Regions from separate parts of the Anaerosalibacter massiliensis genome, predicted to be linked through region 3. Evidence: riboswitches for the same ligand, from Rfam matches in the RefSeq annotation. Region 3 holds a riboswitch; each other region holds the start of a gene.

Region 1 (7,358 bases), on a different contig from region 3:
TCTCTTAATATTTTTATGCTTTCTTCTGTTTTACCTTCTAATTCTATATTTTCAGCTTTATTTATTATTTCTTCTAATTTTGTCTTATCTACTTCTGGTTTTGGTTCTGGTTTTTCTTCATCTTTAAGGTTTTCCATTGCTACTTCTATATTCTTAACTGCGTTGTCTAATTCTTCTTGAGTTACTTCTTCTTTGTTAAGTATTTCTTTACCTTTTGCTATTGCTTCATTTAATACTTTTATACTATCTTCTGTTTTGCCTCCTAATTCTATATTTTCAACCTTGTTTATTATTTCTTCTAATCTAGTTTTATCTACTTCTGGTTTAGGTTCTGGTTCTTCTTTATCTTCAAGATTTTCTATTGCTGTTTCTATAGCTTTAACTGCACCGTTTATTTCTTCTTGGGCTACTTCTTCTTTGTTAAGTATTTCTTTACCCTTTGCTATTGCTTCTTTTAACACTTTTATGCTTTCCTCTGTTTTGTTTTCTAAATCTATTTTTTCTGCCTTATTTATCACTTCTTCTAATTTAGCTTTATTTACTTCTGGCTTTAACTCTTCTTTTACTCTTACTTTAACATTTACTTCTGGCTTATCTCCTGTCACACCTTCTGGCAATTCATAACTTCCTACAAATTTATATTCTCCTGCTTTATTCCCATCATATTCTTCACTTGTCCAATTTATATCTACTTCTTTCTTGCTGCCATTGCTTAAGTTTAATATTATTCTTTCTGGCAATGCTACATTTTCTTTTTCTGTTCCAAAATCCACTTCTAGATTATCTATTTTTCCTATACTTACTACTGTAACTGTCTCTATCTCTGGCGATTTAATTGTTAAAATATATTCTTTATCTATACCATATTTTTCAATAACAAACTTTGTTGGATGATCTACGTCTACTGTATTGAATTTACCCTCTGACCAATCTCCTCCTGCACCACCATCTTGTTTTATATTTACTCCTTCTGTTCCAAGAATTTTTAATGTATAAGAACCAAGACCTATCATATCTAATTCATCTTCTGGAAAATCTTTTGGTAGTTGTACTGTAATTTCAGTTCCGTTTATTTCACCCTTAGCTATTAACTCTCCACTCTTTAAGAATTCAACTTCATTAATAGATAATTTTTCACGTTCATCTTCTAAAAATACTGGAGCTATACTTGTCTTTCCATCTTTACCATTGTTAATAAATGCACTTTTTTCTACTTTTACTTCATTTTTATAATTGTCAATTCTTGCATTTCCCTCTAAAATATTGTTGTCTGCAAAAGCATTTATTCCAATTTCCTTTACACTCTTTGGAATATAAATATTAGCTAACTTATTCTCACTAAAGACATTAGTTCCAATAGTTGTAACTCCCTCTGATATATTTATTTTTTCTATTTCATTTGAGGAAAAAGCACCATTTTCAAGATCTTTTACATTGCTTGGCAATTCTAATTCAGTTATTTTATTCTTTGAAAATGCATCAGCCTTAATTATTTCTACACTATTTGGTATATTTATAGTTTTCAATTTATTATTATGAAATACAAAAGATCTTATTTCTTTTATTTTATTTGGAATACTTACCTCTATTAATTCATTATCACTAAAGGCATAATCTCCTAATACGATTACATTATTTGGAATATCAACTTTAGATAATTTATTATTTGTAAATGCACCTGAACCTATAAGATCCAATGAATTTGGTAATTTTATATTAGTTAGTTCATTATTCCTGAAAGCATTCTTTTTAATCTCAAGCAACCTTTCTGGAAAACTTATCTTAACCAGTTTATTACCTTCAAATGCACTTTCCTCTATCGAAATTATATTGTTTGGAATATTAACTTCTGCTAATTCGTTTCCTTTAAAAGCTTCTTTTTGTATTTCTATTACACTGTCTGGAATATAGATAGCTTCCAATCCCTTATTTTGGAATGCACCAGTACCTATTTCCATAACAGGCTCACCATCAATTTCATTTGGAATTACTACATCTTTATCTTTTCCTTTATAGTCTATAATTGTATTAGTATCCTTATTAAATTCTAATTCTGATTCTGGAATTTGTTTGGATACCTTAACTATAGTCTTAACTTTTAATTCTGTTGGAGGATCTGTCTGTCTTACATCTTCTGGAAGTTCAAATGTCCCTACGGCATTATAAGCACTTATTTTATTGCCATCATAATTTTCTATACTCCAGTTCAAGTCAACTTCATATTCTTCTCCATCAGAATCTATAATTTTTGTTGTTTTTGGTAGTAGTTTTTTTGCTTCCTTTTCTGTTGTTCCTATATCTACTAGAACATAGTTAATTGGCTTAATATCCTTTATTGTAGGTAACTCATCTTTACCTCTATATTGTGCATATAGGGTAATATCATGTTCAGGCATGGACAGGTATTCACCAGCCTTATATATTGTTCCACTACCATCAGGTTTTGTATTCCAATTCTTAAATTTCTTATCACCCACTGCAGCTGCTTCAGTAAGTTCTATTGCCGCATATGGAGCTACCTTCTCTGTTTTTGTCTCTCCATCTAATACATATGTTGCATTATGAGCTTTAGATTCTCTATATTCATCAGAAAGCATGTATTTATATTCACCATTTTTCATATCAGTCATATCATATAAGGGTTCTATACCTTTTTTATAGCGGTCGTAGGCAATAAGTCCATAAAGGGCTTGATCTGTTGCCATTGCATTTACTCCTGTACCTGCACCGCCACCGCCATCATTACCTGCTGTTACATGCTTAAATCCTCCAGACTCTGGTGACTTTCCACTTCCAGCTGCCCAAAAAGTTAGAAGGGCATCTATCATATTATTAGTTGCAACTCCATCCCTATTGGCTCCCTTTGTAATAAAACTACAATTCTTACCAATATATCTTAATTCTACATTATCTGACTTTGGATCTATATTAAGTGCTGTTAATGCTACAATAGCTTGTACAGTACTTTCAGCGTTAACATTTCCCCAAGCATTATAACCACCATTATCTACTTGCAATTCTGAAAGTGTATAAATACCTCTTTCTACTACCTTAGCAAATTCCTCATATGAAGGTGAATCTTTTTCACGAACTTTATTATATTTGGTTTCATTTAAATAATAAGGTGCCAATGCCTGTAAAGTCATTCCTGTCATATCAGGATCTGGCATCTTACCAAAAAGAGCCCAACCTCCAACTGTTCCATCTTTCTGAACAATTTCCTTATCTAATATAAAGTTAATCATTTTACTAAAAGTATTTGCATCTTTATTATCAGGTTGCTCATAAAACTTATATCCTCCTGTATTCATAGCTATAATTTCCCAAACAGGTCCATTAATTCCTTGCCTATAGGAAAAACTATGAGAACTAGACAATTTCTCAATAAAATCATATTTTCCAGCTACTTTTGTAACATCATATCCTAATGATGTTAATGTAAGCATAAGACGGGACCACTCTGTAGATTTACTACGGTCAAGGATTCCATCCTTTTCAATAACATATTTCTCAATTCTTTTTATGTAGTCTGTAAAATACTCCTCTTCAAGCTCACCTGTATAGCCATATCCTGTATACAACCCTCTTAACAAGTCCATAACAGACCATTCTCCAAAGGTTGATCCCATTGTTGGCTCTGGAACTGTCTCCATTATATATTTTGCTGCTGCATTGATATAAAACCCAATTTCTGGCTGTTCATCTTCCCAAAAACGAATTTCTAAATCCTTATAATCTTTTGTATAATCATAAGCTACAGCAGATACCGTCATAGGAAGCATGTTCATAACCAATATTAGTGCAAGAACTAAAGATGTCAAACCTCTAGTAAACTTTTTCTTAAAATTATTCAATTTTTTCCCCCCTTGTTTTAAACTTTTTATAATAAAAAGAGCTTCTATCTTAGGAAGTTTCAAACTCCAAAAACTAAGATAGAAGCTCTATTTATGCTGTAGAACTTTACTTAAAACGAATCCCTTATGCGAGGCTCATTTCCCATCATCAAAGAGCAGGTTCCCGACTAAAGCTAAACTTTTCACGGTAGCGCATCTGTTCAGGAATTTCACCTGATTCCCTAAGGATAATATACCTATCCTTCCCAATATATAAACTATTGAGACTACTTTGATATAAAGTTAAATTGTAATCTAATAATATTATACGAACATTCTTATACTTAATTTAAGTATAGCATATTTAATTTTCAAAGGCAAACTGATTTTAATTTTTCTAATGTAGTTATAATCATGCTCATAGGAACATTTTTCTATAATTCTATAAATATTATTATACAAAAAAATAAGGATGAAAACTCATGAAAGTCTTCATCCTAATAATTAATTTTAGGCTTCTCTTTCCTTCTTCTTGTCCATCCATAATTTTGTTCCAACTACTAGTAAAATAACACCTAGAATACTAATCCATAGCATAGAAGATTCTCCTGTCTTAGGAAGTGTTGTTTCCTTTGGTTTATTTTTTATATTAGGTTTAGTTGGTTTATTATCTGGTTTATCTACTTTTCCTGGCTTAGTTGGTTTCTCTGGTTTATTTGGCTGAGGTTTAGAAGCTTCTTTATCCTTTAAACTTTCTATTGCTACTTCTATAGCTTTAACTGCATTATCTACCTCTTCTTGAGTTATTTCCTCTTTATTAAGTATTTCCTTTCCCTTTGCTATTGCTTCATTTAATACTTTTATGCTATTTTCTGTCTTGCCTTCTGTATTTATATTTTCAGCTTTATTTATTATTTCTTCTAATTTTGTCTTATCTACTTCTGGTTTTGGTTCTGGTTTTTCTTCATCTTTAAGGTTTTCCATTGCTACTTCTATATTCTTAACTGCGTTGTCTATTTCTTCTTGAATTACTTCTTCTTTAACAAGTATTTCTTTACCTTTTGCTATTGCTTCTTTTAATACTTTTATACTATCTTCTGTTTTACCTTCTAATTCTATATTTTCAGCCTTGTTTATTGCTTCTTCTAATCTAGTTTTATTTACTTCTGGTTTAGGTTCTGGTTCTTCTTTATCTTCAAGATTTTCTATTGCTGTTTCTATAGCTTTAACTGCACCGTCTATTTCTTCTTGAGCTACTTCTTCTTTGTTAAGTATTTCTTTACCTTTTGCTATTACTTCTTTTAATACTTTTATGCTTTCCTCTGTTTTATTTTCTAAATCTATTTTTTCTGCCTTATTTATCACTTCTTCTAATTTAGCTTTATTTACTTCTGACTTTGACTCTTCTTTTACTCTTACTTTAACATTTACTTCTGGCTTATCTCCCGTAACACCTTCTGGCAATTCATAACTTCCTACAAATTTATATTCTCCTGCTTTGTTGCCATTGTATACTTCACTTGTCCAATTTATATCTACTTCTTCTTTAGTTCCATTACTTAAATTCAATTTTATCTTATTTGGTAATTTTGTTATTGCATCTTCTTTATTAGTACCAAAATCTACTTCTATATCTTCTATTGGATCTATTTCTTTTACTGTTACTACTTCTTCTTTTACAACTACTTTAACATTTGCTTTTGGCTTGTCTCCAATTACTTCTTCTGATAGCTTATAGTTTCCTACAAATACATATTCTTCTGATTTATTACCATCATATTCTTCACTTGTCCAAGTTACATTTACTTCTTCTTTAGTTCCATTACTTAAGTTTAATTTTATTTTCTTTGGTAATTTTTCTAATACTTTTTCCTTGCTTGTACCAAAGTCTACTTCTATATCATTTATAGCTTCTATTGATACCACTTCTACTATATTATTTAAAGCTTTTTCTAAATTGCTTAAAGATTTATCAATGTCTTCTTGAGTAGCATTGACAGTTTGAAGAACTTTAATAGCATCATCATATGCTTTCTTGATTTTACTTATCTTCAAATATTCATCTTTTCTATCACTACTATTTATTTCTGCTACTTTTTTAGTCAATTCATCTTTATCTACCTTAGGGAAAAAGTTATTTTCATAACCCCCGCCCATGGCATCTGCACCACCAATATCATTTCCATAAGCTAATGTAAATTGTACACGCATTACATCTCCATCTTGAAGATACTTGTCAGCAAATCCTACATTTGGAAACACATTATTTACAGCATACATCCATCCTGACATATAGTTAAAATTAAATTCTCCTAGACCATATTCTGGGTCATATTCTTCTTCATCATATACCCCGTTTAGTTTTTCTTTCAGTGCATCTGGAATTTTAGGGGTATCTTTATAAACTGTATTTGTGTCATCTAAAACATTTTCTAAATAAAAACTACTTTCAAGATTACCCGTATTTTCATACTCATATCCATGATTTCTTATTATCTCATCTAATTCTTGAGCTGCATTTCTCCCTTTATGAATATCAACTTGAATAGGCTCTATTAAGTATCCTAACCCTACTGTAAATGCCTCCATACTAAAAGTAAAACTACCAATTACATCTCCATCTTCTGCTTCTTCACGAATTAAAGTATATTTTTGTAAATATTTCTTTCCATTACAATTTACATTTATTTCAACATTATTTGTTCCTATCTCTAAATTTAAAGTATAGCTAGTTTTTTCCTTATCATCCCAGTTAATGCTAACTGGCTTTCCATTGTTTGTGACTCCAATATTTGAAGTACTTATTTTTTCTCCACTAGAATCTTTTGCCCACAAATCAAATGTTATCTTATCTGCTTTTGTGGTCATTTCTTTTAAAGTAGTTTCAATACTTGGTTCAGATGTTTCTACCCCTTCTGTAAATGATAAATTTGCCGTAGAAAACAGTATTGTAAATACCATTAAAAAAGATAAGAACTTCTTAATACTATTATTTTTCAAATAGCTCCCTCCTTAATTTTTTAAATTTTTCGCAACAAAAAAGCTTCTATCATGAGAAAAACTCATGACAGAAGCCCTATATATGCTGTAGAACTTTACTTGAAACTAGTACACATGCGAAACTAGTTTTCTGTCATCAAAGAATCTGTTTCCGACTTGGTTATAATCTTTAATATAACCTTTACGGTAGCGCATCTGTTCAGGATTTTCACCTGATTCCAGAAAGATAATATATATCTTGCCTTATATAATATATAGGCTTTCTTTGAGTTTAAAGTTAAGTTTTTAGGTTAAAACGCAAAAGAATATGTCTTTACTTATACTATCAAATAACAAATAAAATATCAATATTTTAAAAATGCTATATTAGCTAAAAGGATTTTTTTATATGTATTTAGTTTTAATTTCGAATTTCTCACAATAAGAATCTATCTTTGAGCCTTCTTTACATATTACAATTGTATGTTTGTTTACAAATTCTTCCCCTATTTCATCTAAATCATGAAGTATTTTAACAGTTTTTAA
Region 2 (7,358 bases), on a different contig from region 3:
AAAAAAAGCATTACTGTTATTATAATTTCATTTTAGCATTTACATCATATTCATTTTATACATATTATTTAACTTCAATAAGATATAATCTAAGTATAATCGATCAAATAAAACCTTCTATAATAAAATCTCTTCGTTATTATTTAATTCCAGCTATTGTAGGTACAATATTCTCTTCTCTTTTATGTCCTAAAGAAAAATAATTAAATTATAAAAACTAAAAACCTTATATTATTAATATTAACAATATAAGGTTCTCTAAAGTGTTGCCAAATCTCCTCCCCAGCCAGCTCAAAATTCAGGAACTCCCAATACTCTTGCATATCCTTGAATTGTCGCAGCTAAATGGGGTAAATCAATTTCCCCTCCAAAATCATCTAAAATTCTATGTGATTCTTTACCACCACTTTCTTTAGCAATATACTTTAAGAAATATTGATGTAATATTGACTCTTTTTCTTCCATATATTTCACAAAAACTAAATCAGGTTCTCTATTAAATAAAAAAGAGGTAAGCTTGTATTTACCTACCTCTTTTTTATTTTACTTTAGTCTACTAACATAATTTAAATTCTCTATTTTAACTTTCATATTTCACTTTCTATTGTAAATAATTTTACTAATTTTCTGATTGTTTCTCTTGCTTTAATTATAATTTAAAATAAGCACAGAATAGTCTGTGCTTAGAATATATTGTTTATACCTTTTATATATTTATAATCATTTTCTACTGCAATAATGGTTATGCCTCCATTTTTAATCTTGAACCTATAGAAATGTTCAGCATTATCAAATATCCAGCATAATGCACATCTTATAACGCCTTCATGGGTAATTACTAATATATCTTTATCTTCTTCAATCCTATTATTCAAAAAATCTGCTGTCCTATTATATAAATCCAATAGACTTTCTCCCTCAGGCATTTTATATCTTACATGGTCTTTGAGCCAATAAACCATTTCTTCTGGATATAGTTTTTTAACTTCCTCATAAGTCTTACCTCTAAATAGTCCAAAATCTATTTCTTTAATTCTTTCATCAAAAATTCCTTCTACTCCTAGTATTTTTGATGTTTCTATAGTTCTTTTAAGTGGACTTATATAAATATTTTCAAAGGAAAGTTTTTTTATTTGCTTTTTCGTTTCAACTATTTGTTTTTTTCCTTTTTCAGATAAAGATGTATCTAAACTTCCATAGATACCTTTTTTATTCTCTAATGTTTCACCATGTCTAACAAATATTATATCCATTTTAGCACCCCTGCAAAAGTTATGAGAGATATTATCTCTGTAGTTTCGATAGTTGCACCATAAACATCTCCAGTAAATCCTCCAATAGTTTTGTAAGTCTTTAAAGTAACTAACAATGCCCATAATATTGATGCTACTAAAGGTATTAAAAACAATGGATTCACAAGAAAAACAATTATACTATATAATATTCCTCCAGCTATAGCATAACTTCTAGGATTGCTACTGGCTAGCATATCTCCTAAACCACCTGGTCTAGCAATTTTGGCAAAAGACATAAGTAGCACTGACATAAATCTAGCATTGGCACAAGAAAATGCTAAGTATAGTGGAATATTTCCCTCTATATTAGATATGAGAATATATTTAAATAATATATCAAGTATTATAGCCACCACACCATAAGTCCCTGCTCTACTATCTTTCATTATTTCAAGTATTCTCTCTCTATCCCTAGCAGAGTAGAAACCATCAAAAGTATCTCCTATACCATCTAAATGAAGTCCTCCCGTCGTTATTATAATACTTAGTACAGCTATGAAAGAAGCTATATCTTTATTTATATAGGAAAAAATATAATAAAAAAGACCAGCAATTCCACCTATAATCATACCTGTAAACGGATAAAAAAAAGTGCTTTTCCTTAAATTTTCCTCATTAAAATCTACTGCTATATTTATAGGTATTCTAGATAAAAATTGTATAGCAAGTATTAAGCCCTTTATCACTTTATCTTCACTGGTATGCCACAACATACCAAATAAACTTCATTAGAAATAGAAGCTATCCTTTGATTTACTCTTCCTTGAACATCTCTAAAAACTCTTCCTATATGACTTTCTGGTACTAATGAAGAACCTATCTCATTTGTAACTAGTACTAAATTATAATTTTCATCATTTATTTTATTTATAAGCTTATTTAATTCATTAACAACTGTATCTTCTACTTTTTTTTGAAGTTCTATTGATATTCTTTCTTCATCTTTGGTTAAATCATACATTATATTTGATGTAAGGACTGTTACACAGTCTAATAAATAATTTTCTTCTTTCCCTATTGCATTATCTAAATCATAATTTCCCTCAAAGGTTCTCCAATAGCTAGGCCTAGATTTTTTATGAAGAATAACCCTATCTTCCATTTCCTTGTCCATTACCTTAGATGTAGCTATATAGACTACATCTTTTTTATTTTCATATTGTTTTTCAGCAAAGGAGCTTTTTCCACTCCTTGCTCCACCTGTCACAAGTATAATCATATTATCACCTAATATCTATTAATACATCTTTATTAAGAGTTGATTGTTCAAAAGTAGCTAGATTATCCATTATATAAAGAGCCGAATCTATAATCTGAAATGCTAAAGGACAACCTGAACCTTCTCCAAGCCTCATTTCAAGGTTAAGCATTGGTTTAAGTCCTATTTCCTCCATCATATACATAGCTCCTGGCTCTTTTGAAAGATGAGATGGAAATAAATAATCCTTTACTATAGGGTTTAGCCTAACTGCACATAATGCTGCTGCCGATGAAATAAATCCATCTATAACTATCGGTTTTCTATTTTTTGCTGCTGAAAGAAAACAACCACATATCCCAGCTATGTCAAACCCTCCTACTTTTGAAATAACATCTAAAGGATCATTTTTGTCTGGCTTATTTATTTCTATAGCTTTTTTTACAGCATTTTTCTTTCCTTCATATTGGTCATCTGTTAGGCCTGAACCTTTTCCACAAGTAATATCTGGACTCAATCCTGAAAATACAGATAATACTGCTCCACTAGTAGTAGTGTTTCCTATACCCATTTCTCCTGTTCCTAGTATATCATATCCTTCACTATAAAGTTTATCCGATATTTCTATTCCTACCTCTATAGCCTTTATAGCTTCTTCACGAGTCATACTTGGTTCCTTTGTCATGTTTTTGGTTCCATATGCAATCTTTTTATTTATAACTTTAGGATTATCTATATCTGCATTTACACCTATATCTACAGTAGTTACATGGGAGTTTATAAGTTCAGAGAGGACAGTTACACCAGTATATCCTCTAGTAAGATTTTCAGTAAGTACTTTTGTAAACCATTGAGGGCAAGCACTAACACCTTCTTCTACTACTCCATTATCAGCACACATAACCACTATATTTCTTTTATCCATTTTGTTATGTACTTTTCCTGTTATTCCTGCCATTCTTATAGCTATATCTTCTAAAACTCCTAAACTACCTATAGGCTTGGTTAAGTTATCCATTCTTTCCTTAGCCTTCTTCTTTGCTTCTTCATCTACAGGCTTTATAGCTTCTAATGTTTCTTTTAATAGCTTCATGAAATCCCTTCCTTCTTTGAAAAAATATTTAGAAAATAAAAAAACTACCTCTGGAGGTAGAATAAATCTAAAACGCATAAAACTTCCCTCCGAAGTTTTAGCATATATTAATTAAGGTAATCTGGCTTACGATTCATTTAATCGTTTACAGTAGCGGGGGCTGCAGTGGATTCACACCACTTTCCCTTGTTTTTTATCTTACAAATTTTATTATATATCTTATTATTTTTTCAGTCAAATATTTGTTTCTAATTGAATCAGATTTTTTAGTATGATATATTATGACTGAAAGTAAACTTAAGGAGAATATTATGTTTGGTTATGTCATCCCCTATAAAATGGAACTGAAAATAAAAGATTATGAAAAGATCAAAGCTTATTATTGTGGACTTTGTAGAAATATAAAGTATAATTTTGGAAATGTTCCTAGAATTACATTAAATTATGATACAACTTTTCTAGCTATATTATTAGATTCTTTCAATGGCAATGAAGAAAAATATATAAAAAGAAATTGTATACTCCATCCAATTAAGAAAAGAATATTTTTAGTAGATAATGAGCCTTTAAGATATGCTTCTTATTTGAATATTATTTTAACTTATCATAAATTATTGGATGATGTTATAGATGACAAAACTATTAGAAGTAGAGTTTTTTCATCTATATTTAAAACTTATTTAAATAAAATACCCGAAAATTTTCAACAAATTGAGAATAATATAAAAGAAAATCTAAATAAACTTTATTATCTTGAAAAAAGTAAAAATATAGATAGCCTAGATGAATTAAGTCATCCTTTTGGTGAATTAACAGCCTATACTATACTATCTTATATAAATAATAAAGAATATGATGAATCATTATACCATTTAGGATATAATCTCGGAAAATGGATTTATATAATAGATGCTTATGATGATTTAGAAAAGGATATAAAAAATAATGAATTTAATGGAATAAATTTAATTTTAAATAAAAAAAATATACCTTATAAGGATTTTGTAAAAAGTACAAATAAAAGAATACATTTCATTTTAACTTCCTATGCTAGAGAATGTAGCAGAGCATTTGAAAAATTGCCTATAGAAAAAAATAGGGATATATTATTTAATGTTTTTAATTTTGGACTTCTAGCACAGATAGAAAAAGTGTTTGAAACTAAGGAGATGAAAACAAATGAAAGATCCTTACGAAATATTGGAAATAAATAAAAATGCAACAGAAAGTGAAATAAAACAGGCTTATAAAAAACTTGTAAAAAAATACCACCCAGATAAATTCATAGACAATCCTTTAAGAGAGTTAGCTGAGGAGAAATTAAAAGAAATAAATGATGCCTATAATTTTCTTATGAGCAATAGAAATAATAATTTTTCAGAGGAAGAATTATTATATAGTGCAAGAATTGATATTCAGAATGGAAACTTAGCTGAAGCTGAAAGAAAATTAAATATGGTAAATAAAAAAACAGGAGAATGGTATTTCTTAATGGGAATATTAAACCAGAATAGAGGATGGTATGATGCAGCCTATAGTAATTTAGAAACAGCTTGTTCTATGAATCCTGGAAATAGAGAATATAATAATGCTTTCAATTCCCTATTTAGAAGAAATGATAACTACAGAAAACCTTATAATAATAGAGATCATAATATATGTAATATTTGTGCAACCCTTTATTGTTTAGATTGTCTATGTGAGTGTATGGGGGGAGACTTTATATCATGTATTTAAATAATAAAAGTAAGGCTATAGCATATGGTGGCCTCCTTACAGCATTAAGTATCATTTTTATTTATTTAAGTACTATTTTACCCTATAATAAATTGTTAATGCTTTTTTTATCTGCCTTAATAATTCCTATTGGATTAATATTAACTGGTACCAAAAATAGTTTATACATATATATTGCTTCTTCTATTTTATCTACAGTGCTATTAGGAATGAGAGGAAATATACTATTTTATATATTATTTTTTGGTCCCTATGGAATAATAAAGAATCTTATAGAAAAAACTAATAATATTTTAATAGAGATTGTCTTAAAGTTAATATACTTTAATATTACATTCTTCTTGATTTATAAATTATATGAATTATTTATTGGCAATCCTATAAATACTAATATGTCTATGAAAAATTTAATAATATTTGTACAACCTATTTTTTTATTATTTGACTACTTTTTAACACTATATATAAATAAATTAAAAAAGTATAGGATTTAATCTAACCCTATACTTTTTTATGATTCTTATATTATTCCAATGCCAGCTAAAAATACTATTAGTATGAGAATGGGACAAATAAACTTTATAATAAAATAGTATACATCTATATAACTTGCTTTTATAATGCCATCATTCGTCAGTTGATTTTCTAAAGTCTTTTTGTTAAACTTCCAACCTACAAATATACAGCTAATAAGGGCTGCAATAGTTAAGAAATAATTTGCTGTTAAATAATCTAAAAAGTCAAATAAATTTCTGCCAAAAAATACTTCCCCAGATAAAGGACCATTAGAAAGTGACGCAAATACTCCTAATAAAGATATTAAAACAGTACTTAAGATAGAAGCCTTCTTCCTTTCCATATTAAAACACTCTATTACATAAGCAGTTACTACTTCCAATAAGGATATAGTACTTGTAAGAGCTGCTAAAGCTAACAATATGAAAAACATTGAAGAAAATATAGGACCTCCTGGCATCTTAGCAAATACATTTGGAAGTGTAATAAATACTAACCCTGGACCACTATTTGGAGCAATATCAAAAGCAAATACTGCTGGGAATATAGCTATTCCTACTAATAATGCTATTACAGTATCAGCTATAGCTACATTTAGAGATGTTTTACCTAATTTTTCACCTTTGCCTATATAAGAACCGTAAGTAATCATTATTCCCATTCCTAAACTCAATGAGAAAAACGAATGGCCTAATGCATCTAATATACTAGCTCCAGTAATCTTTGAAAAATCTGGCTTAAATAAAAACTCTAATCCTGCACTACCTCCTGGTAAGGTAATAGCCCTAATATCTAATATAATTATTATAACTAATAATAAGGGTATTAATATTTTTGAAATCTTTTCTATTCCCCCCTGAACACCTGCAGCTACTATAAATCCTGTTATAGCCATGAATATTAACTGACAAACTACAGGTTTTACTGGATGAGTTATAAAATCTACAAACATTGTTTCAATTTGTGTGACAGTCTTACCTGCAAACTGATTAGTAATAGATTTCCCTATATACTCTAAGGACCATCCTGCTATAACTCCATAAAAAGAAAGTATCATAAATGCTGCTAAAACTCCTAATATACCACTGATATACCATTTTCCATTGGGAGATAATTTTTTAAAAGAACCTATAGCATCTTTTTTACCCTCCCTGCCTACTACAAATTCGGACAACATCAATGGAATTCCTATTATTGCAACACAAATTAAATAAACTAAAATAAATGCTCCTCCACCATTCATCCCAGTAATATAAGGAAATCTCCATATATTACCTAGCCCTACTGCTGAACCTATAGCTGCTGCTAGTATACCAAAGCTTGTTGCAAAAGTTTCCCTACCACTGCTTTCAGGGCTTTTACCTAAATTTACTTTGTTTGAGTTCTGACTCATTTTTCTACCTCCTTGCTAAAAAGTTACAAAATTTTAATATTCTCTATGCAAATCATAGTACGAATTTTGGGAAAAGTCAAGAAATTATCTGAATTATCTAAATATTAACAATACATTTCTTGCTCT
Region 3 (7,358 bases):
TTAAAAAACAAGAATAAGGAAAGTCTTACTCTAGTTAAAGATACGTATAAGAAAGAATATATATATAATTCTTTCTTAGTGGTAGCAGCTACTTCTGTAGAAAGTATAAATAAACAAATTTCTAAAGATTGTAATGATGAAGGTATTTTATGCAATGTGGTAGATAGTTTAGAGGATTCAGAGTTTATTTGTACCTCTATTGTAAATAGAGGTGATCTTGTATTATCAATTTCTACTATGGGAAAATGTCCCTTTTTAAGTAAAAAGATAAGATTAGATTTAGAAAAACAGTATTCGAAAATAGATGAGGAATATATTATACTATTAGGAGAAATAAGAAATATTATTATCTCAAAATATAGTCATAGAAAAAAAGAGCTTTTAGATTATTGTTTAAAGTTAAGTAAAGAAGAATTGAAAACTTTTTATCAAGAACTTAAGGGGGATAAGAATATATGAAGATTGTAGTTGGAGCTAGAGGAAGTACATTATCAGTTACTCAAACTAATTCAGTTATAAACATGATGAAGAATGCCCATCCTCATTTAGATATAGAATTAAAAACAATAAAAACTAAGGGGGATGTTCTAAGGGAGGCTTCATTAGATAAAATTGGTGGTAAGGGAGTATTTGTAAAGGAAATTGAAAAAGAACTTTTAAATGGTCAAATTGATATGGCTGTACATAGTATGAAAGATATGCCTGGAGTGCTTCCAAAGGGACTAAAGTTGTCCTATGTACCAAAAAGAGAGGATTATAGAGATGTATTGGTCCTTAGAGAAGGTTTAAGTAGTTTAGATAAACTACCTATTGGAGCAAAGATTGGCACAGGAAGTAAAAGAAGAAAATATCAATTACTTAGGTATAGAGAAGATTTAAATATATCTGACATAAGGGGAAATATTGAAACTAGAATTAAAAAAATAGAGTTGGAAAATTTAGATGGAGTAGTATTAGCAGCTGCAGGGATTAAAAGGTTAGGGCTTCATAAAGATTTAGCTCATAGGATTGTGTATTTAGACAAAGAAATATTATTGCCTTCCCCTTGCCAAGGAATCCTTGCTATTGAGATAAGGGAAAACGATGTAAAAATAGAGGAATTATTAAAAAGTATATCTCATGAAAAAACAGAGATACAAGCAAAGGTAGAAAGAGCATTTTTAAAAGGAGCAGGAGGAAGTTGTAAAGTTCCTGTGGGAGCATATTGTGAAATACATAGTGAAAAGTTGATTTTAGAAGGCTTTTTAGGTACAGAAGATGGTGAAATATTAATTGATAAAAAGTTAGAGGGAAAAAAAGATTCTTTGGAGGAATTAGGTTATAATCTTGCAAATATGATGATCAAAGAGAGGGATGCCAAATGAAAGGAAAAGTATATTTGATAGGAGCAGGCCCAGGAGATGCTAGTTTAATAACTTTAAAAGGTCTTCAATGTATAAAAGAAGCAGATGTAATAGTATATGATAGATTGGCAAGTGATAGCCTTTTAGAAGAAGCAAAAGAAAATTGTGAATTTATATATGTGGGAAAAAAATCAAAAGATCATACTAAAACTCAAGATGAAATAAATGAGATAATATATAAGGAAGCTTTAAGTGGAAAAATTGTTGCAAGACTTAAAGGTGGAGATCCTTATGTTTTTGGAAGAGGTGGAGAAGAGGGAGAATACTTAGTGGAAAGAAATATTCCCTTTGAGACTGTACCAGGAGTGACTTCTTCTATTGGAGGGCTAGCCTATGCAGGTATACCTATAACTCATAGAGATTATGCATCTTCTTTCCATGTTATAACAGGACATTTAAAGGATGAAAGTGAAGAGTTAAACTGGGAGGCATTAGCATCCTTAAGGGGAACTCTTGTATTTTTAATGGGAGTTTCAAACCTAAAGAGAATATGTGATAGACTTATGGAAAATGGGAAAGATGAAGATACTCCTGTAGCTATAGTAAACTGGGCTACTACATCTTACCAGAAAGTAGTTGAAGGAAATCTTTCAAATATATATGAAAAAGCAATAAAAGAAAAAATAACTCCTCCAAGTCTTATAGTAGTAGGACAGGTAGTTAAGTTACGAAAAAAGCTTAATTTTTTTGAAGAAAAATTATTATTTGGTAAAGCTATAGTTGTAACTAGGACTAAAGCTCAGAAAAAAGAATTTGTTAATGAATTAAAAAAACTAGGGGCTACAGCTTATGAATTTCCTACTATTGAAATAGATGAAATATCTCCTAATCTAGAATTAGATAGTGCCATTGAAAACATAGATAAATACACTCATATTTTACTAACTAGTGTAAATGGAGCAAATATATTTTTTAAAAAACTATTCTCTCTAGGATATGATGCTAGAAAATTAGGTGAGGTAAAAATTGGAGCTATAGGACCTAAGACAGGAAAGACTATAGAAAAATATGGTGTAAGACCAGATTTTATTCCAGAGGAACATGTATCTGAAGCTTTAATAAAAGATTTAAAGAAAGTTTTAACAGAAAAAGATAAAGTATTGGTTCCAAGGGCTAAAAATGCAAGACCCTATTTAGTAAGAGAGATTTCTAAAATATGTGATGTAGACGAAGTTAAAACTTATAATACAATTAAAGGGATAAACAAAGCGGAGAAATTAATAAAGTTTTTAAAAGATAAGAAGGATTTTTACCTAACCTTTACTAGTCCTTCAACTTTTAATAATTTTGTAGAGATATTAGGTGATGATTCTTCAGATATTTTAAATAGAGGTAAGATACTATCTATTGGACCAATAACTTCAAACACTATAAGAGAAAAAGGATATGAAGTCTATGGTGAAGCAGAAGAATATACAGTAGACGGCTTAATAGAACTACTCGTAAAGGAAGGAGAAAAACAATGAATATATTAAATAGACCTAGAAGACTTAGAAAGAATGAAACTATAAGAAATTTAATAAGAGAGACTAAACTTTCTGTTGAAGATTTTATCTATCCAATATTTGTGGAAGAAGGAACAAATATAAAAGAAGAAATACCATCTATGGAAGGAGTCTATCGTTATTCAGTAGATAGAGTACTGAAAGAAGTAGAAGAAGTAGAAAGTTTAGGAATAAAAGCTATACTATTGTTTGGAATTCCAGCAAATAAAGATGAGTTAGGGACTGAAGGATATGCAGAAGATGGTATTGTACAAAAGGCTACAAGAGAAATAAAAAAAGTATTTCCCCAAATGTATGTTATAACCGATGTATGTATGTGTGAATATACATCTCATGGTCATTGTGGAATACTTTTAGAAAATGGTTATGTAGATAATGATAAAACATTAGAGTATTTAGGAAAAATTGCTTTAAGTCATGCTAGAGCAGGAGCAGATATGATAGCACCTTCTGATATGATGGATGGCAGAATAGAGTATATTAGAAATTGTTTAGATGACAATGGATTTAAAACTGTACCTATTATGGCCTATAGTGCGAAATATGCATCTTCATTTTATGGACCATTTAGAGATGCTGCAGATTCATCTCCAGCTTTTGGAGATAGGAAGTCTTATCAAATGGATCCAGCTAATACAGATGAAGCTATGAGAGAAATTGAATTAGATATAATGGAAGGGGCAGATATAATAATGGTAAAACCAGCTCTTTCCTATCTTGATATAATAAGAAGAGCAAAAGATAATTTCAATATGCCTTTAGCAGCTTATAATGTAAGTGGAGAGTATTCAATGCTTAAGATGGCTGTAAAGGAAGGACTTTTAGACGAAACAGCTATATTAGAATCTTTACTCTCAATTAAAAGGGCTGGTGCAGATATAATTATTTCATATTTTGCTAAAGATGTAGCTAAAATACTAAAATAATTAAAAGGAAGTGATAATATGAACCTAAAAAAGTCAAAAAATATATATGATGAAGCTATAAAATACATTCCAGGAGGAGTAAATAGCCCTGTTAGAGCCTTTAAGTCTGTTGGAGCAGATCCAGCATTCATTAAATCTGGACATGGAAATAAAATAGAAGATGAGGACGGAAATACTTATATTGATTATATCTGTTCATGGGGTCCTTTAATACTTGGACACTCTGATGAAAGATTAATAGAAGGTATAGAAGATATTTTAAGAAATGGAATAAGTTTTGGACTACCTACTAAGATAGAAGTAGATATGGCAAAGCATATTGTAGAATCTTATAATGGTGTGGAAATGGTAAGAATGGTGAACTCAGGTACGGAAGCTACTATGAGTGCCATAAGAGTAGCTAGAGGATATACTGGTAGGGATAAAATAATAAAATTTGAAGGTTGCTATCATGGACATAATGATTGTTTACTTGTGAAATCTGGGTCAGGAGCTATAACTTATGGAGTACCCACTAGCAGTGGAGTTCCAGCAGATATAGTAAAAAATACTATAGTTTGCAGATATAATAATTTAGAAGATGTAAAAAAGACTTTTGAAGATTTTGGAGAAGATATAGCAGCTATAATCCTAGAACCTGTAGCAGGAAATATGGGAGTAGTTCCTGCAAAGAGAGAATTTTTAGAAGGCCTTAGGAAGATAACTAAAGAGAATGGTTCAGTACTTATATTTGATGAAGTAATAACAGGTTTTAGGATAAGCTATGGAGGGGCTAGCGAAGTATATGGAATTGAACCAGATATGGCTTGTTTTGGTAAAATAATCGGAGGAGGATTTCCAGTTGGTGCTTATGGCGGAAAAAAAGAAATAATGGAAATGGTATCTCCAACAGGGCCAGTTTATCAAGCAGGTACTCTTTCAGGAAACCCATTAGCCATGCATGTAGGATATAGAAATTTAAAAATACTAAAAGAAAATAAAAATATATATAAGGAACTAGAAGAAAAAGCTATTATGATAGAAGAAGGAATTAGAAAAAATATAGAAGAATTAAATATAAATGCAAAAATAGTAAGATTTAAAAGTATGTTAACTCTTTTCTTTGGAAAAGGACCTTTTGAAAACTTTGATGATGTTCAGTCTTGTGATACAGAAATGTATGCTAAATATTTCAATGAAATGTTAAATCGTGGAATAATGCTTCCACCAGCCCAATTTGAAGGTATGTTTTTATCTATAGCTCATACTAAAGAAGATATAGAATATACTATTAAGGCTAATTACGAAGCATTGAAGGCTATTAAGTAGAGTTAAAAAAATTGCAAAAATTATAGTCTTATGTTAGCATATGTTTTATACAACTTAATAAGAGGAGATATAGGTTTATTATGATTAAAAGGGAAATTGGTAAAAGCCAATACAGCCCCCGCTACTGTAAGTGGTACGAAATCAACGATATACCACCTCTTGGGAAGGTGTTGAGAGTAGGATAAACCACAAGTCAGGAGACCTGCCTATAACTTTTAAGTATGCCTTCGGTGGGAAGGAATTGCTTTTGTATTAAAATATATATGAATATCCATCCCATAGCTGTTTGAGGCTATGGGATTTTTTACAAATAACTCAAAGAAAAGAGGTATAAAATGAAAGAAGCTATCCTTGTAGTTAGTTTTGGAACAACTTATGAGAAAACAAGAAAGTTATGTATAGAAAGCACAGAAAATGAAATTAAAGATAGATTTAAAGATTTTGAAATTAGAAGGGCTTTTACTTCTCAAATGGTAATAGAAAGATTAAAAAAGAGAGATGGCATAATAATAGATAATGTAGAAGAAGCATTAGAGAAAATATGTAAGGGTGAGACTAAAGATATATATATTCAATCCTTACATATCATACCAGGTCATGAATATGAAAAAATGCATAGGCACATAGATAGTTTTAAGGACAAATACAATTTTAATAGTATAAGTGTAGGAAAGCCCTTACTATATGATGAAGAAGATTATAAAAAAGTGGTTGAAGCACTAGATACTAAGGGATTAAAAGAAGATGAAGCTATTGTATTTATGGGACATGGGACAGATCATATTTCTGACAATTGTTACAGTAGATTAGAAGATGAATTTAAGAAACAAGGATTTAAAAATGTATATATAGGTACAGTGGAGGGCAATGAAACTATAGAAGATATAATACCTTTACTAAAAGAAAATAAAATAAGAAAGGTAATACTAAAACCTTTCATGTTAGTTGCAGGAGATCATGCAAAAAATGATATGGCAGGAGATGAAGAAGATTCTTGGAAAAATAAACTTTTAAAAGAAGGTTTTAAGGTAGAAACCTATGTAAAAGGCCTTGGAGAAGAGGACAGTATAAGAAAGTTATTTGTGTCACATTTAGAAGATATAATAGAATAAAATTGAGAAATTAATTAAGTTTTGTTAGGGGTTTAGAATTATCTAAGCCCTTTTTCTTGTGAGTATATTTTAAATATAATATGGGCTATGATATAATAGGATATTGAATAATAAATCCCATGATTTTGATAGAGGTGAAATATGTTAAATATAGATGATAAGCTATTATTAGAAAGATCGGGAAACTATCAATCTTACATTAAAGGAAAAGAATGTTATTATAATGGTAGAGTCACGAATTTAAGGTACGATAAAGACTTAAAATATTTTCAAGGAATAGTTAAAGGAAGTAAAGAATATATAGTGGAGCTTTTTTTTGATAAAGATAATGATTTAGTATCCTCTCATTGCACATGTCCAGCTTATGAAAAATATTCAGGTGATTGTAAACATATCATTGCTCTTCTTTTATATATAAAAAACTTAAATATATCTAATACATTTCAAAAAAAAGATGAAGAAAATATAAAAAACATAATTGATTATTATAAATTTAATAGTGAAAATCAAAATATACCTGTAAAATTAGAACTTAATTATGAATTTGATTTTAATGATTTCAGAGACATTGATGAAAGTTCTTTTTTAAGTCTAAGAATGGGAGAAAACAAGCTATATGTAGTAAGAAATGTTAAAAAGTTCTTTGAGAGTTTAGAAAATGGAGAAGAAATATATTTTGGAAAAGAATTTACTTTCAATCCTAATTATCATGTATTTAGACCTGAAGATGAAAAAGTAATTAGCTTTCTGAAACTTTTATATGAAAATCATACAATAAATAGTACAAGATATTATGGAAGTGGAGACCAGAATATATTTAAAGGAAAGCACATATTACTTAAACCAGAGGCATTGAAAAGTTTTTTTAAGCTTATGGGAGGTAGAAGTTTTAATGCTTCTATAATGGGATCTGAGTACAAGAATATAAAGATAATAGAGAAAGATTTTTATTTAAATATGAAACTAGATGAAGAAGGCAATTATTTAACTATGAAAATGGATTCTTATGAAAATATTATTCCTCTTACTTCAAATGGTGAGTATATTTTTAATAATGAGCATATCTATAAAATTTCAAAAGAGTGGAGAAAGAAAATAGTACCT

The links. A riboswitch is a leader RNA that binds a small molecule or an ion and turns the genes downstream of it on or off. The one in region 3 is predicted to bind cobalamin.
Region 1: another riboswitch for cobalamin. It lies ahead of NSA23_RS07365 (leucine-rich repeat protein); the one in region 3 lies ahead of NSA23_RS06145 (sirohydrochlorin cobaltochelatase).
Region 2: another riboswitch for cobalamin. It lies ahead of cobT (nicotinate-nucleotide--dimethylbenzimidazole phosphoribosyltransferase); the one in region 3 lies ahead of NSA23_RS06145 (sirohydrochlorin cobaltochelatase).

Annotation. Positions count from the first base shown of each region.
Region 1 covers NZ_JANJZL010000004.1:38,843-46,200, reverse strand. The annotation lists gene NSA23_RS07365 (leucine-rich repeat protein) at 1-3,854, opposite strand, end outside; cobalamin riboswitch at 3,992-4,141, opposite strand; gene NSA23_RS07360 (Ig-like domain-containing protein) at 4,344-6,833, opposite strand; gene NSA23_RS07355 (leucine-rich repeat domain-containing protein) at 7,218-7,358, opposite strand, start outside.
Region 2 covers NZ_JANJZL010000005.1:140,683-148,040, forward strand. The annotation lists gene NSA23_RS09430 (hypothetical protein) at 1-36, shown strand, start outside; gene NSA23_RS09435 (hypothetical protein) at 292-474, opposite strand; gene NSA23_RS09440 (histidine phosphatase family protein) at 684-1,253, opposite strand; gene cobS (adenosylcobinamide-GDP ribazoletransferase) at 1,244-2,008, opposite strand; gene cobU (bifunctional adenosylcobinamide kinase/adenosylcobinamide-phosphate guanylyltransferase) at 1,978-2,514, opposite strand; gene cobT (nicotinate-nucleotide--dimethylbenzimidazole phosphoribosyltransferase) at 2,519-3,664, opposite strand; cobalamin riboswitch at 3,681-3,811, opposite strand; gene NSA23_RS09460 (DUF5685 family protein) at 3,898-4,800, shown strand; gene NSA23_RS16515 (J domain-containing protein) at 4,766-5,323, shown strand; gene NSA23_RS09470 (hypothetical protein) at 5,314-5,817, shown strand; gene NSA23_RS09475 (sodium-dependent transporter) at 5,844-7,232, opposite strand.
Region 3 covers NZ_JANJZL010000003.1:170,984-178,341, forward strand. The annotation lists gene NSA23_RS06120 (precorrin-2 dehydrogenase/sirohydrochlorin ferrochelatase family protein) at 1-459, shown strand, start outside; gene hemC (hydroxymethylbilane synthase) at 456-1,364, shown strand; gene cobA (uroporphyrinogen-III C-methyltransferase) at 1,361-2,869, shown strand; gene hemB (porphobilinogen synthase) at 2,866-3,834, shown strand; gene hemL (glutamate-1-semialdehyde 2,1-aminomutase) at 3,853-5,142, shown strand; cobalamin riboswitch at 5,197-5,366, shown strand; gene NSA23_RS06145 (sirohydrochlorin cobaltochelatase) at 5,478-6,254, shown strand; gene NSA23_RS06150 (DEAD/DEAH box helicase) at 6,396-7,358, shown strand, end outside.